Regions from separate parts of the Ensifer sp. 22460 genome, predicted to be linked through region 2. Evidence: predicted binding sites of a transcription regulator. Region 2 holds the regulator's gene; the other holds the start of a gene.

Region 1 (4,919 bases), on a different contig from region 2:
GGACTGGATGGTATCGGGATTGATGATTGCTGCGCTCCACATGCCGCATCCGCCGGAGTTCGCCATGCACCTGCTCGACCGGGCGCCGCGCATCGTCCATTGCGTTCGCCTTGCCATCGCCTTCGACGGCGGCAAGGGTTCCTTGCTCGTTGCGCCGACTGCGCCCGAGACGCTGTCATGATGGAAATCAACACCCAGCCGCTCGTTCTTTCCCGCGATGCAGCAGGCGAATTCCTGTTGCCGGCAGAGATGCTTGCGGCACGCTTCAACTGGCCGACGCAAACCTTGCGCGACCACATGCGCCGCGGCCTGGTCTCCTCCCGTGTGGAACGCGGGGTAGGAGAGGATGACGGCCGCTGGCGCCTTTCTGTGCGCTGCGGCAATAGGCGCTGGCAGGCAATCGTCGAGGCGGACGGCTCAGTCAGGACACAGCGCGTAGACGTTCTTTCCACAATCACACACACCGCGCAGCGGTAGAAACAGGCCACCAACGGCGATAGGCCGCTGACGTCCCGGAGGCAGCCTCTCTACGGTGGCCCGCCAACCAGCCTGGCTCTGCTTCGCCTATCCAGTGGAGCGCATTTAATGGGCGCCCGCCTCGTAGGTTACGCCCCTCCCACCCCTGAAACGGCTGCCTAGACAAAGATCATCACGGCCGCGTAGCCAATTGCAACCAGCACAAGCCCGACGACGAGCATCGGCATCAGGCTGCTGCCATTGAGATCTCTGCCGCTCACCTGCTCGCCAGAAAAAACCATAGGCTTGCGTACTTCGTCCGTGTCCATGGGCGCTCCCCGTTAATGTAGTATATCAAATACCACATTAACGCGAGGATGCTACGTGACAATGTACCGCTCTGCCACCGGGCGATAATCTTAGTGGCCAACGGCGAGCAGGAGCCATGTCGCGCCGATCAGCACATGTTTTCAAACGGGCGGATGAAACCGCCGTCGGCCTCCACGCCGCCTTCAACCTGCTGGTCGCAGCCGTGTTTCTGCCGCTGTCTCCCGTCGTCATCCGCTTGGTGGAGCGACTTGTCCCGGCACGCCGCGCCGCCGACGACCCGCTGGCGTCCCCGCGCCACCTCGACAGAAGGTCGCTCGAGCCACCGGCAATCGCCAGCAATGGGACGTGATACGCATGAGCGAATTGCTCGAGCGCATGTTCCTGATGTCGCTGACGGCGCTGCAATCCGGCCGGATGGGAGTCTTGAAGGAACTGCCTGCCCATGGGCGCCATCGAGACGGCGCCCCACATCTATGGTCGCGACGCAAATCTCAGTGCAGCTTGAACTCACCTGCAATACTGCGCCATTCGTTCGGTCGGATCAGGCGCTGATGGGTATAGCGAACGGAATGCAGCGGACCGTCGAGATTGGCTTGCCAGAAAACGAGGAATTTCTGCATTTCAGGAAAGTCGGGAGCAAGAGCCAGACTTAGGTCCGCAGAACGGATTCTAAATCGGGAATGCGGTAAAGGATATGCGCGGTGGTCAGTCCGTAGCCGTTTATTTGACGCTCGAAAGCCGATGAATATCGCATGCTTCATCTCCGTTACTCAATAAGCGCTAAGGTGGCGTAATTGTTCGCGGTTATCAACGGAATTCTCAGCGCAAAGCAGGGCTTTGTTGTTCCTTTACAGCACGTTAGCAGCCCCGCGATGCGAGTGCTAATTTTTTTGGTTTCACCCCTTGAATCCGAAAAGTCGTGAAACCAGATGATTTTGCGCAAGACGCTCATATGAGGTTTTGTACCCGTCCGGACTGGTCATCCGGTCCGGTGATGGGGGAACAACGTCACTACTGTTTGTCCATGGAGGAAAACATGTCTTTCCGACCGCTGCATGATCGTATTCTCGTCCGCCGGGTTGAATCGGAAGAGAAAACCAGGGGCGGGATCATCATTCCCGATACCGCAAAGGAGAAACCTCAGGAGGGTGAAGTCGTCGCCGTCGGCCCTGGCGAACGCAACGAAGCGGGCCAGGTCCAAGCGCTCGATGTCAAGGCAGGCGACCGCATCCTGTTCGGCAAGTGGTCAGGGACCGAGATCAAGATCGACGGGGAAGACCTGCTGATCATGAAAGAGAGCGAGGTCCTCGGTGTCCTCGAAGCCCAAGTCGAGCGCCAGCAGGCAGCCTGAGCCAACCACACCATAAATCCACCAGTCAAATAGCTGCCTATTGAGGAGTTAAGGAAATGGCTGCGAAAGAAGTCAAGTTTCACACCGATGCCCGTGAACGCATGCTGCGTGGGGTCGATGTCCTTGCCAATGCCGTCAAGGTGACGCTCGGCCCAAAGGGGCGCAATGTCGTTATCGACAAGTCCTTTGGCGCCCCTCGCATCACCAAGGACGGCGTCTCGGTCGCCAAGGAAATCGAACTGGAAGACAAGTTCGAGAATATGGGCGCGCAGATGCTGCGCGAAGTCGCCTCCAAAACCAACGATCTCGCCGGTGACGGAACGACCACGGCCACCGTGCTGGCGCAGGCGATCGTCAAGGAAGGGGCTAAGGCGGTTGCTTCCGGCATGAATCCCATGGATCTCAAGCGCGGCATTGATCTCGCGGTTGACGCGATCGTGAAGGAACTCAAGACCAACGCCCGCAAGATCTCCAACAACTCGGAGATCGCTCAAGTCGGCACGATCTCGGCCAACGGCGACGAGGAAATCGGCCGTTATCTCGCGGAGGCGATGCAAAAGGTAGGGAATGAAGGTGTCATCACCGTCGAGGAAGCCAAGACGGCGGAGACCGAACTCGAAGTCGTCGAAGGTATGCAGTTCGACCGCGGCTATCTCAGCCCGTATTTCGTGACGAATGCCGACAAGATGCGGACCGAATTCGACGATCCCTACATCCTCATTCACGAGAAGAAGCTTTCCAACCTTCAAGCCATGCTGCCGGTGCTCGAAGCGGTGGTGCAATCCAGCAAGCCGCTGCTGATCATTGCTGAAGATGTCGAAGGCGAAGCGCTCGCAACGCTGGTCGTCAACAAGTTGCGCGGCGGCCTGAAGATCGCAGCTGTCAAGGCTCCGGGCTTCGGCGATCGCCGCAAGGCCATGCTTGAAGATATCGCCGTTCTCACCGGCGGCACGGTTGTGTCTGACGACGTCGGTATCAAGCTCGAGAATGTCACCCTCGACATGCTCGGCCGGGCGAAGAAAGTCACGATCGAGAAGGAGAACACAACGATCATCGACGGCGTTGGCGCCAAAGCTGATATTGACGGCCGTGTCTCGCAGATACGCGCCCAGATCGAAGAAACCACGTCCGACTACGATCGCGAGAAGCTGCAGGAGCGCCTGGCCAAACTCGCCGGCGGTGTTGCCGTCATTCGTGTCGGCGGCTCGACCGAGGTAGAGGTGAAGGAAAAGAAAGACCGCGTCGACGATGCGCTGCATGCCACCCGAGCGGCAGTGGAAGAAGGTATTCTGCCTGGTGGCGGTGTCGCGCTGCTACGGGCGGTCAAGGCGCTCGACGATCTCCCTTCGGCCAATCAAGACCAAAAGGTTGGGATCGAGATCGTGAGGCGTGCGGTCGAGGCACCGGTTCGACAAATCGCTGAGAATGCTGGCGCCGAAGGCTCAATCATCGTCGGCAAGCTGCGCGAGAAAACGGACTTCCCCTACGGGTGGAACGCTCAGACCGGTGAATATGGCGACCTGTATATACAAGGTGTGATCGACCCGGCCAAGGTGGTGCGCACCGCGCTCCAGGATGCTGCCTCCGTCGCGGGCCTCCTGGTTACGACCGAGGCGATGATCGCTGAGAAGCCTAAGAAGGACGCCGCGCCAGCACTACCGGCCGGCGCAGGAATGGACTTCTAGAGCGATGGTTCAGGCCCGTTCTCCCGAGAGCGGGCCTGACGAAATCCAACCGACCGGCCCCACCGACTGGGCACCGCTGGATGACTGGCTGCTCAGGTTGGGAGTGGTGACGGAGCTATTCAGTGAGGTAGAAATGCAAACGAAGATGTTTGACCGGCCAGTTTACCTGCGTGAAAGGAAGGATCTGGTCCTCGAAATCACAAACCTGCACGATGCGATCGATTTCCTTGAGGAATGGTCTAAAGGAAATCGCGACATCATTCATGACGCGACCCTGAAGACGTGCTACCTGGCCCATGACGGTCACAAGCCCGTTCAGGTGGCGCGAGACGCCCTCCGCGCCTTCGCGAAGAAGAAGGGCATACTCGTGAAAGCTCCCGCGGTTCTGCCGTGGATGATCAAAGCGAAGTCCGGTGGCGGTCGAATCTCGCCGTGAACTGACCTTCCCGTGAGAGGCTGCGCTTGCGGCCTCTCCGCCTACCTCGTTCCCGACGATACATTATGCGATCCTTGCACTCACAGGTACATTCTGAAGTGCGACAGCTGCTCGACGTGCCGTCGCCACCATCCGTGAGATGCGGGAGGAGGTCGGTATCGTGCCGATCCGGACAGCAGCAGATCCTGTGATGGATCTGCAGACCACCGCGGGCGGCATCGAAAAACGAGACCGCGATACGACGAGGGCCGCGCTGCTCCACGCGGCCGGTATCCGGGCACTACGGATCATCCAGGCATAGGGCCTTCTCGATCCCAATTCACAATGGGATGTGGTCATTACCACCCTCGACCATAGCCCGATTTGGCGACGGTCTTGCCTTACCTTCCTTAACCGTTGGCTGGATTGACGTATTTGTGAGCGCCTCCGTTAAACTCGACCAAGTCGTTACGTGCGAATTCAACGATCCGCTATTGAAATATTGCGTCACAGCATTAATTGTGCATTGCAGCAATCAAGTCCGATAGCTGCCTAAGGCCGCTATGATAGCCATCCTGGCCGTTACGGCCTGGAGGTCTGTCATGCGCTCGCTGTCCAACACCCTCGCCCTTCTCAAACAATTCCGCACAAATCCGGTCGCGCCTCGCCGCGAAAGCCACCT
Region 2 (4,919 bases):
ATCGCATATTCCTCCGAGATCTATCCGATCGAATACGTGCCGAATTTCCACGAACTCGAATATGCGGTGCCCGTCGCCCACGGCAAGGATGCGGTGAAGGCGGTGCGCAAGCTGATGCTGGAAAAGCACCCGACCTGCATCTATCCGATCGAGTACCGTTTCACCGCCGGAGACACCGGCTGGATCAGCCCCTTCTTCGAGCAGGACTCGATCACGCTCTCGGTCTCGGGCGAGCCGGGAACCGATTATTGGGACTACCTGAGGGATGTCGATACGATCCTGCGGCAGTACGGCTCACGGCCGCATTGGGGCAAGCTGCATTTCCTCGGCGCCGAGGATGTGACGGCGCTCTATCCCCGTGCAGGCGATTTCCGGGCGCTGAGGGCCAAGGTCGATCCGGAGGGCCGCTTCCTCAACGATCACCTGCACCAGCTTTTCGGATAGCGTTTGCGGCTGACGCCGCTCAAAACAAAAACGCCGCGCGAACTTCGCGCGGCGTTTCTTTAAACTCTGATCAGTTGGATCAGGCAGTCGGTGCGTCACCGTTTTCGCCGGCCACGACCTTCGGTCCGCCCTTGGAGACGCCGACCATGGCCGGACGCAGAACACGGTCACCGATCACGTAGCCGGCTTGAACGACCTGCAACACCGTGTTGTTGGGCACGTCCGCATTGGGAATCTCGAACATTGCCTGATGGAAGTTCGGGTCGAACTTCTGGCCTTCCGGCTCAAGCTTCTTGACGCCGTGGCGCTCAAGCGCTGAAAGCATCGAGCGCTCGGTCATTTCCACGCCCTCGATCAGGGCGGTGAGGCCAGCCTCGCCTGCTTCCCTGGCCTCTGCCGGAATGGCATCGAGGGCGCGGCGCAGGTTATCCGAAACGGCGAGCATGTCGCGGGCGAAGCCGGCGACGGAATAGGACTTCGCATCCTTCACGTCGCGTTCGGTGCGGCGGCGCAGGTTGTCCATCTCGGCGGCAAGTCGAAGGTACTTGTCACGCAGCTCGGCGCTCTCGGCTCTCGCGAGCTCCAACGGATCGGGCTCGGCAACCGGCGCAGCTTCAGCGGCGTCGGCAACATCGGGCGCGGCATCGAATACCTCGTCGGTGGCCTCGGGTCCGTGCTTGTTCGTATCGTCGGTCATGACGTTCTCCGCAGTGTCGTCTCTATCGTCCTTCGCATTTCCACGCCGCAAGCGCGAGCCTGCGTGTCAGCAAAAATGCGCTGTGACTGGATTTGAAGCCGATATCGAGGTTTGGGGCCGAAAAATCAAGGGTCCAATCGCGCTCCTACAGCGCCGCGCGACTTATCAGACGCGCAAAGGTCGCTGTAACACTTTGATTTGCTGCATGTCTTTGTCCTTGATCGAGGTCGATTTAAGGAGACATGCAGCGACTAAAAGCCCGCCTTTAGCGGGAAAGCCTCGACATCAGCTGCGCGGTATAATCGACCATCGGCACGATGCGGGAGTAGTTGAGCCGCGTCGGCCCGATGACGCCGACCGCGCCGACGATGCGATCCTCGCCATCGCGATAGGGCGCGACGATCAGCGAGGAGCCGGAGAGCGAGAAGAGCTTGTTTTCCGAGCCGATGAAGATCCGGACGCCCGGACCGCTCTCGGCAAGATCGAGCAGCTCGATCAGGCTGTCCTTCTTTTCGAGGTCGTCGAAGAGCATGCGCAGCCGATCGATATCCTCGGCCCCCTCCAGCCCTTCGAGCAGATTGGCACGGCCGCGCACGATCAACCGCGCCGGCTTCTCGTCGCCTTCATTGCCCGACCAGATGGCGAGACCGCGCTCGACGAGGTCTTGCGACAGCGCGTCGAGTTCGCCGCGCACCGTCCGCTTCACCGTTTCAAGCTGAGCGCGCACCTCGCCGATCGTCTGGCCGGCAAGATGGGCGTTGAGGAAATTCGCGGCTTCGGTGAGCTGCGAGCTGGTGACCCCGGCGGGCAGCTCGACGATGCGGTTTTCCACCTGGTCGTGCTCGCCGACGAGAACGGCCAGCGCCTTGGTCGGCGCCAGGCGAATGAACTCGACATGCTTCAGTACGGGATCGGCCTTGGCGGTGATGACGAGGCCGGCCCCGCGTGACATGCCTGACAGCATCTGGCTGGCTTCGGTCAGCAGCGCATCGACCGGCTGCATATGATCATCGCGCCGAACCTGACGGTCGATCGACGCCCGGTCCTCGACCGAGAGATTGCCGACCTGCATGAAGGCATCGACGAAGAAGCGCAGCCCCGTCTGGGTGGGCAGACGGCCAGCGCTGACATGCGGCGAGTAGATGAGACCGAGATCTTCGAGATCGCTCATCACATTGCGAACGGAAGCGGGAGAGAGCGACATCGGCAGGAGCCGCGACAGATTGCGCGAGCCGAGCGGCTCGCCGCTCGTCAGATAGGTTTCCACGATGCGACGGAAAATTTCGCCCGAGCGCTCATCCAGCGCGGCTGCGATTTCCTTTGCTCCGGGATTGCGCAGTACCATGTCACTCCACACTCGCAGGCACATCCTGCCGTGCCCGGAATATAATGATCCTGCCGCCCGATGGCAAAAGGGAAAAATCGACTGGTCCCCCGGCTATCCACCGGTTCCCTTTGCCTGCGCCATGCTCTAGAAGGCTGACGAGATACGATAGGAGTTGACGATGCGGCCATCCGGCAGAAAAACCGACCAAATGCGCAAGGTTTCTTTCGAGCGCAATTTTTCCAAGCACGCGGAAGGCTCCTGTCTGGTGCGGTTCGGCGACACGCACGTGCTGTGCACCGCCAGCCTTGAGGAAAAGGTTCCGGCCTGGCTGCGCAACGGCGGCAAGGGTTGGGTGACGGCGGAATACGGCATGCTGCCGCGCGCCACCGGCGAGCGCATGAAGCGTGAGGCGGCAAACGGCAAGCAGAGCGGCCGCACCCAGGAAATCCAGCGCCTGATCGGCCGGTCGCTGCGCGCCGTCGTCGACCTTCCGGCGCTCGGCGAGCGCCAGATCTCGATCGACTGCGACGTCATTCAGGCCGATGGCGGCACGCGCACGGCCTCGATCACCGGTGCCTGGATCGCTCTCTACGATTGCCTGAAGTGGATGGAAGCGCGCAACATGGTCAAGGTCGAGAAGGTCCTGAAGGACCATGTCGCCGCCATCTCCTGCGGCATCTTCGCCAACCAGTCCGTGATCGACCTCGATTACCTCGAAGATTCCGCCGCCGAGACCGACGCCAACTTCGTCATGACCGGCTCCGGCGGCATCGTTGAAATCCAGGGCACGGCCGAAGGCAAGCCGTTCTCGGAAGAGGAATTCGCAAGCCTGATGGGCTTGGCAAAGAACGGCATTGCCGAACTGGTCGCGCTGCAGAAGCAGGCGATTGCAGGCTGACCACAGGAGAAAAGATGGCCCCGGCACTGGAAGGCATACTCGAGACTGCGCTCTACGCGACCGATCTCGATGCCGCCGAGGCCTTCTACGGCGGCGTTCTCGGCCTTGAGAAGATCACCCGCGCTGGAAACCGGCACGTGTTCTTCCGCTGCGGCCAAGGCGTGCTTTTGATCTTCAATCCGGCCGAGACGGTGAAACCGCCGGCGCCGGACGCCACCCTGCCGGTGCCACCGCATGGCACGACCGGCCGGGGACACATGTGCTTTCGCGTGCGCGCCGAGGCGCTCGACGCCTGGAAAGCGAAACTGGTAGCGGCCGGTATCAAGATCGAAAGCGATCTTCGCTGGCCGAACGGGGCGCGATCCTTCTACTTCCGCGATCCGGCCGGCAACAGCCTTGAATGTGCGGAGCCGGGCCTCTGGTCCATCGAATGAATATGAAACGAGATACCATGCGCAAACTCGACAACAAGACGCTGATCGTCGCCAGCCACAATGCCGGCAAGATCCGCGAAATCCGCGATCTCATCGGCCCGCTCGGCTTCGAGGCGAAGTCGGCGGCGGACCTCAATTTCATCGAGCCCGACGAAACCGGCACCACCTTCGAGGAGAACGCCACCATCAAGGCGCTCGCCTCCGCCAAGGCCTCGGGTCTGCCGGCGCTTTCGGACGATTCCGGTCTTTCAATCGACGCACTCGACGGTGCGCCCGGCGTCTATACCGCCAACTGGGCCGAGCGCGAGGACGGCAGCCGTGATTTCGCTATGGCGATGGAGAAGGTCGAAAACGCACTGCAGGAAAAGGGCGCAACGACGCCCTCCGAGCGCGCCGCCCGCTTCGTCTCGGTGCTCTGCCTTGCCTGGCCGGACGGCCATGTCGAGCTCTTCCGTGGCGAGGTCGAAGGCTTCGTGGTCTGGCCGCCGCGCGGCAGCCAGGGTTTTGGCTACGATCCGGTCTTCCAGCCGAAGGGCTACGAGACCACTTTCGGCGAAATGAGCGCCGACGAGAAACACGGTTGGAAGCCGGGCGATGCGCAGGCCCTGTCGCACCGCGCCCGCGCCTTCAAGATTTTTGCCGAGACCTGCCTCGGAGCCTGATCTGAGCGGGATGAGGAAAAGTGTGTGCGGTTTCCCGCCCGCATCCCGCTCCCTACTGAAAGTGACCATGAGAGACGCAACGATGCAGACGGCCACGCTATCGGCGATTGGTGACGGCATGGACCCCGGTTTCGGGGTCTATGTACACTGGCCGTTCTGCGCGGCCAAATGCCCCTATTGCGACTTCAACAGCCATGTGCGCCACCAGCCCGTGGACCAGCCGCGTTTCGTTGCCGCGTTTCTGAAGGAGATGGAAGAGGTGCGTGAGCTCTCAGGTCCGCGCACCGTCACCAGCATCTTCATGGGCGGCGGCACGCCGTCGCTGATGGAGCCCTCGACGGTGGACGCGATCCTCCAGGGTATCGCTCGCCATTGGCACGTGCCCGACGGCATCGAGATCACCATGGAAGCCAACCCTTCGAGTGTCGAGGCGACGCGCTTCCACGGCTATCGTGCT

What was found. The regulator HrcA, encoded in region 2, represses chaperone genes, less so after heat shock. The targets are predictions, from matches to a motif close to GTTAGCACTCNCNNNNNGNGAGTGCTAAC.
Region 1: a site for HrcA is predicted at 1,644-1,672, ahead of ACTJKM_RS35090 (co-chaperone GroES). Genes of this name have one in related genera too.

Annotation. Positions count from the first base shown of each region.
Region 1 is NZ_JBQENZ010000052.1:491-5,409, forward strand. Features, by position in the region: gene ACTJKM_RS35065 (hypothetical protein) at 8-181, shown strand; gene ACTJKM_RS35070 (DUF6522 family protein) at 178-477, shown strand; gene ACTJKM_RS35075 (hypothetical protein) at 636-785, opposite strand; gene ACTJKM_RS35080 (hypothetical protein) at 902-1,135, shown strand; partial or broken gene ACTJKM_RS35085 (aspartate-semialdehyde dehydrogenase) at 1,278-1,540, opposite strand; gene ACTJKM_RS35090 (co-chaperone GroES) at 1,823-2,137, shown strand; gene groL (chaperonin GroEL) at 2,194-3,822, shown strand; gene ACTJKM_RS35100 (DUF982 domain-containing protein) at 3,956-4,258, shown strand; gene ACTJKM_RS35105 (extracellular catalytic domain type 1 short-chain-length polyhydroxyalkanoate depolymerase) at 4,840-4,919, shown strand, end outside.
Region 2 is NZ_JBQENZ010000012.1:42,346-47,264, reverse strand. Features, by position in the region: gene ACTJKM_RS16535 (D-arabinono-1,4-lactone oxidase) at 1-444, shown strand, start outside; gene grpE (nucleotide exchange factor GrpE) at 524-1,141, opposite strand; gene hrcA (heat-inducible transcriptional repressor HrcA) at 1,407-2,486, opposite strand; gene rph (ribonuclease PH) at 2,647-3,366, shown strand; gene ACTJKM_RS16515 (VOC family protein) at 3,381-3,800, shown strand; gene rdgB (RdgB/HAM1 family non-canonical purine NTP pyrophosphatase) at 3,818-4,462, shown strand; gene hemW (radical SAM family heme chaperone HemW) at 4,545-4,919, shown strand, end outside.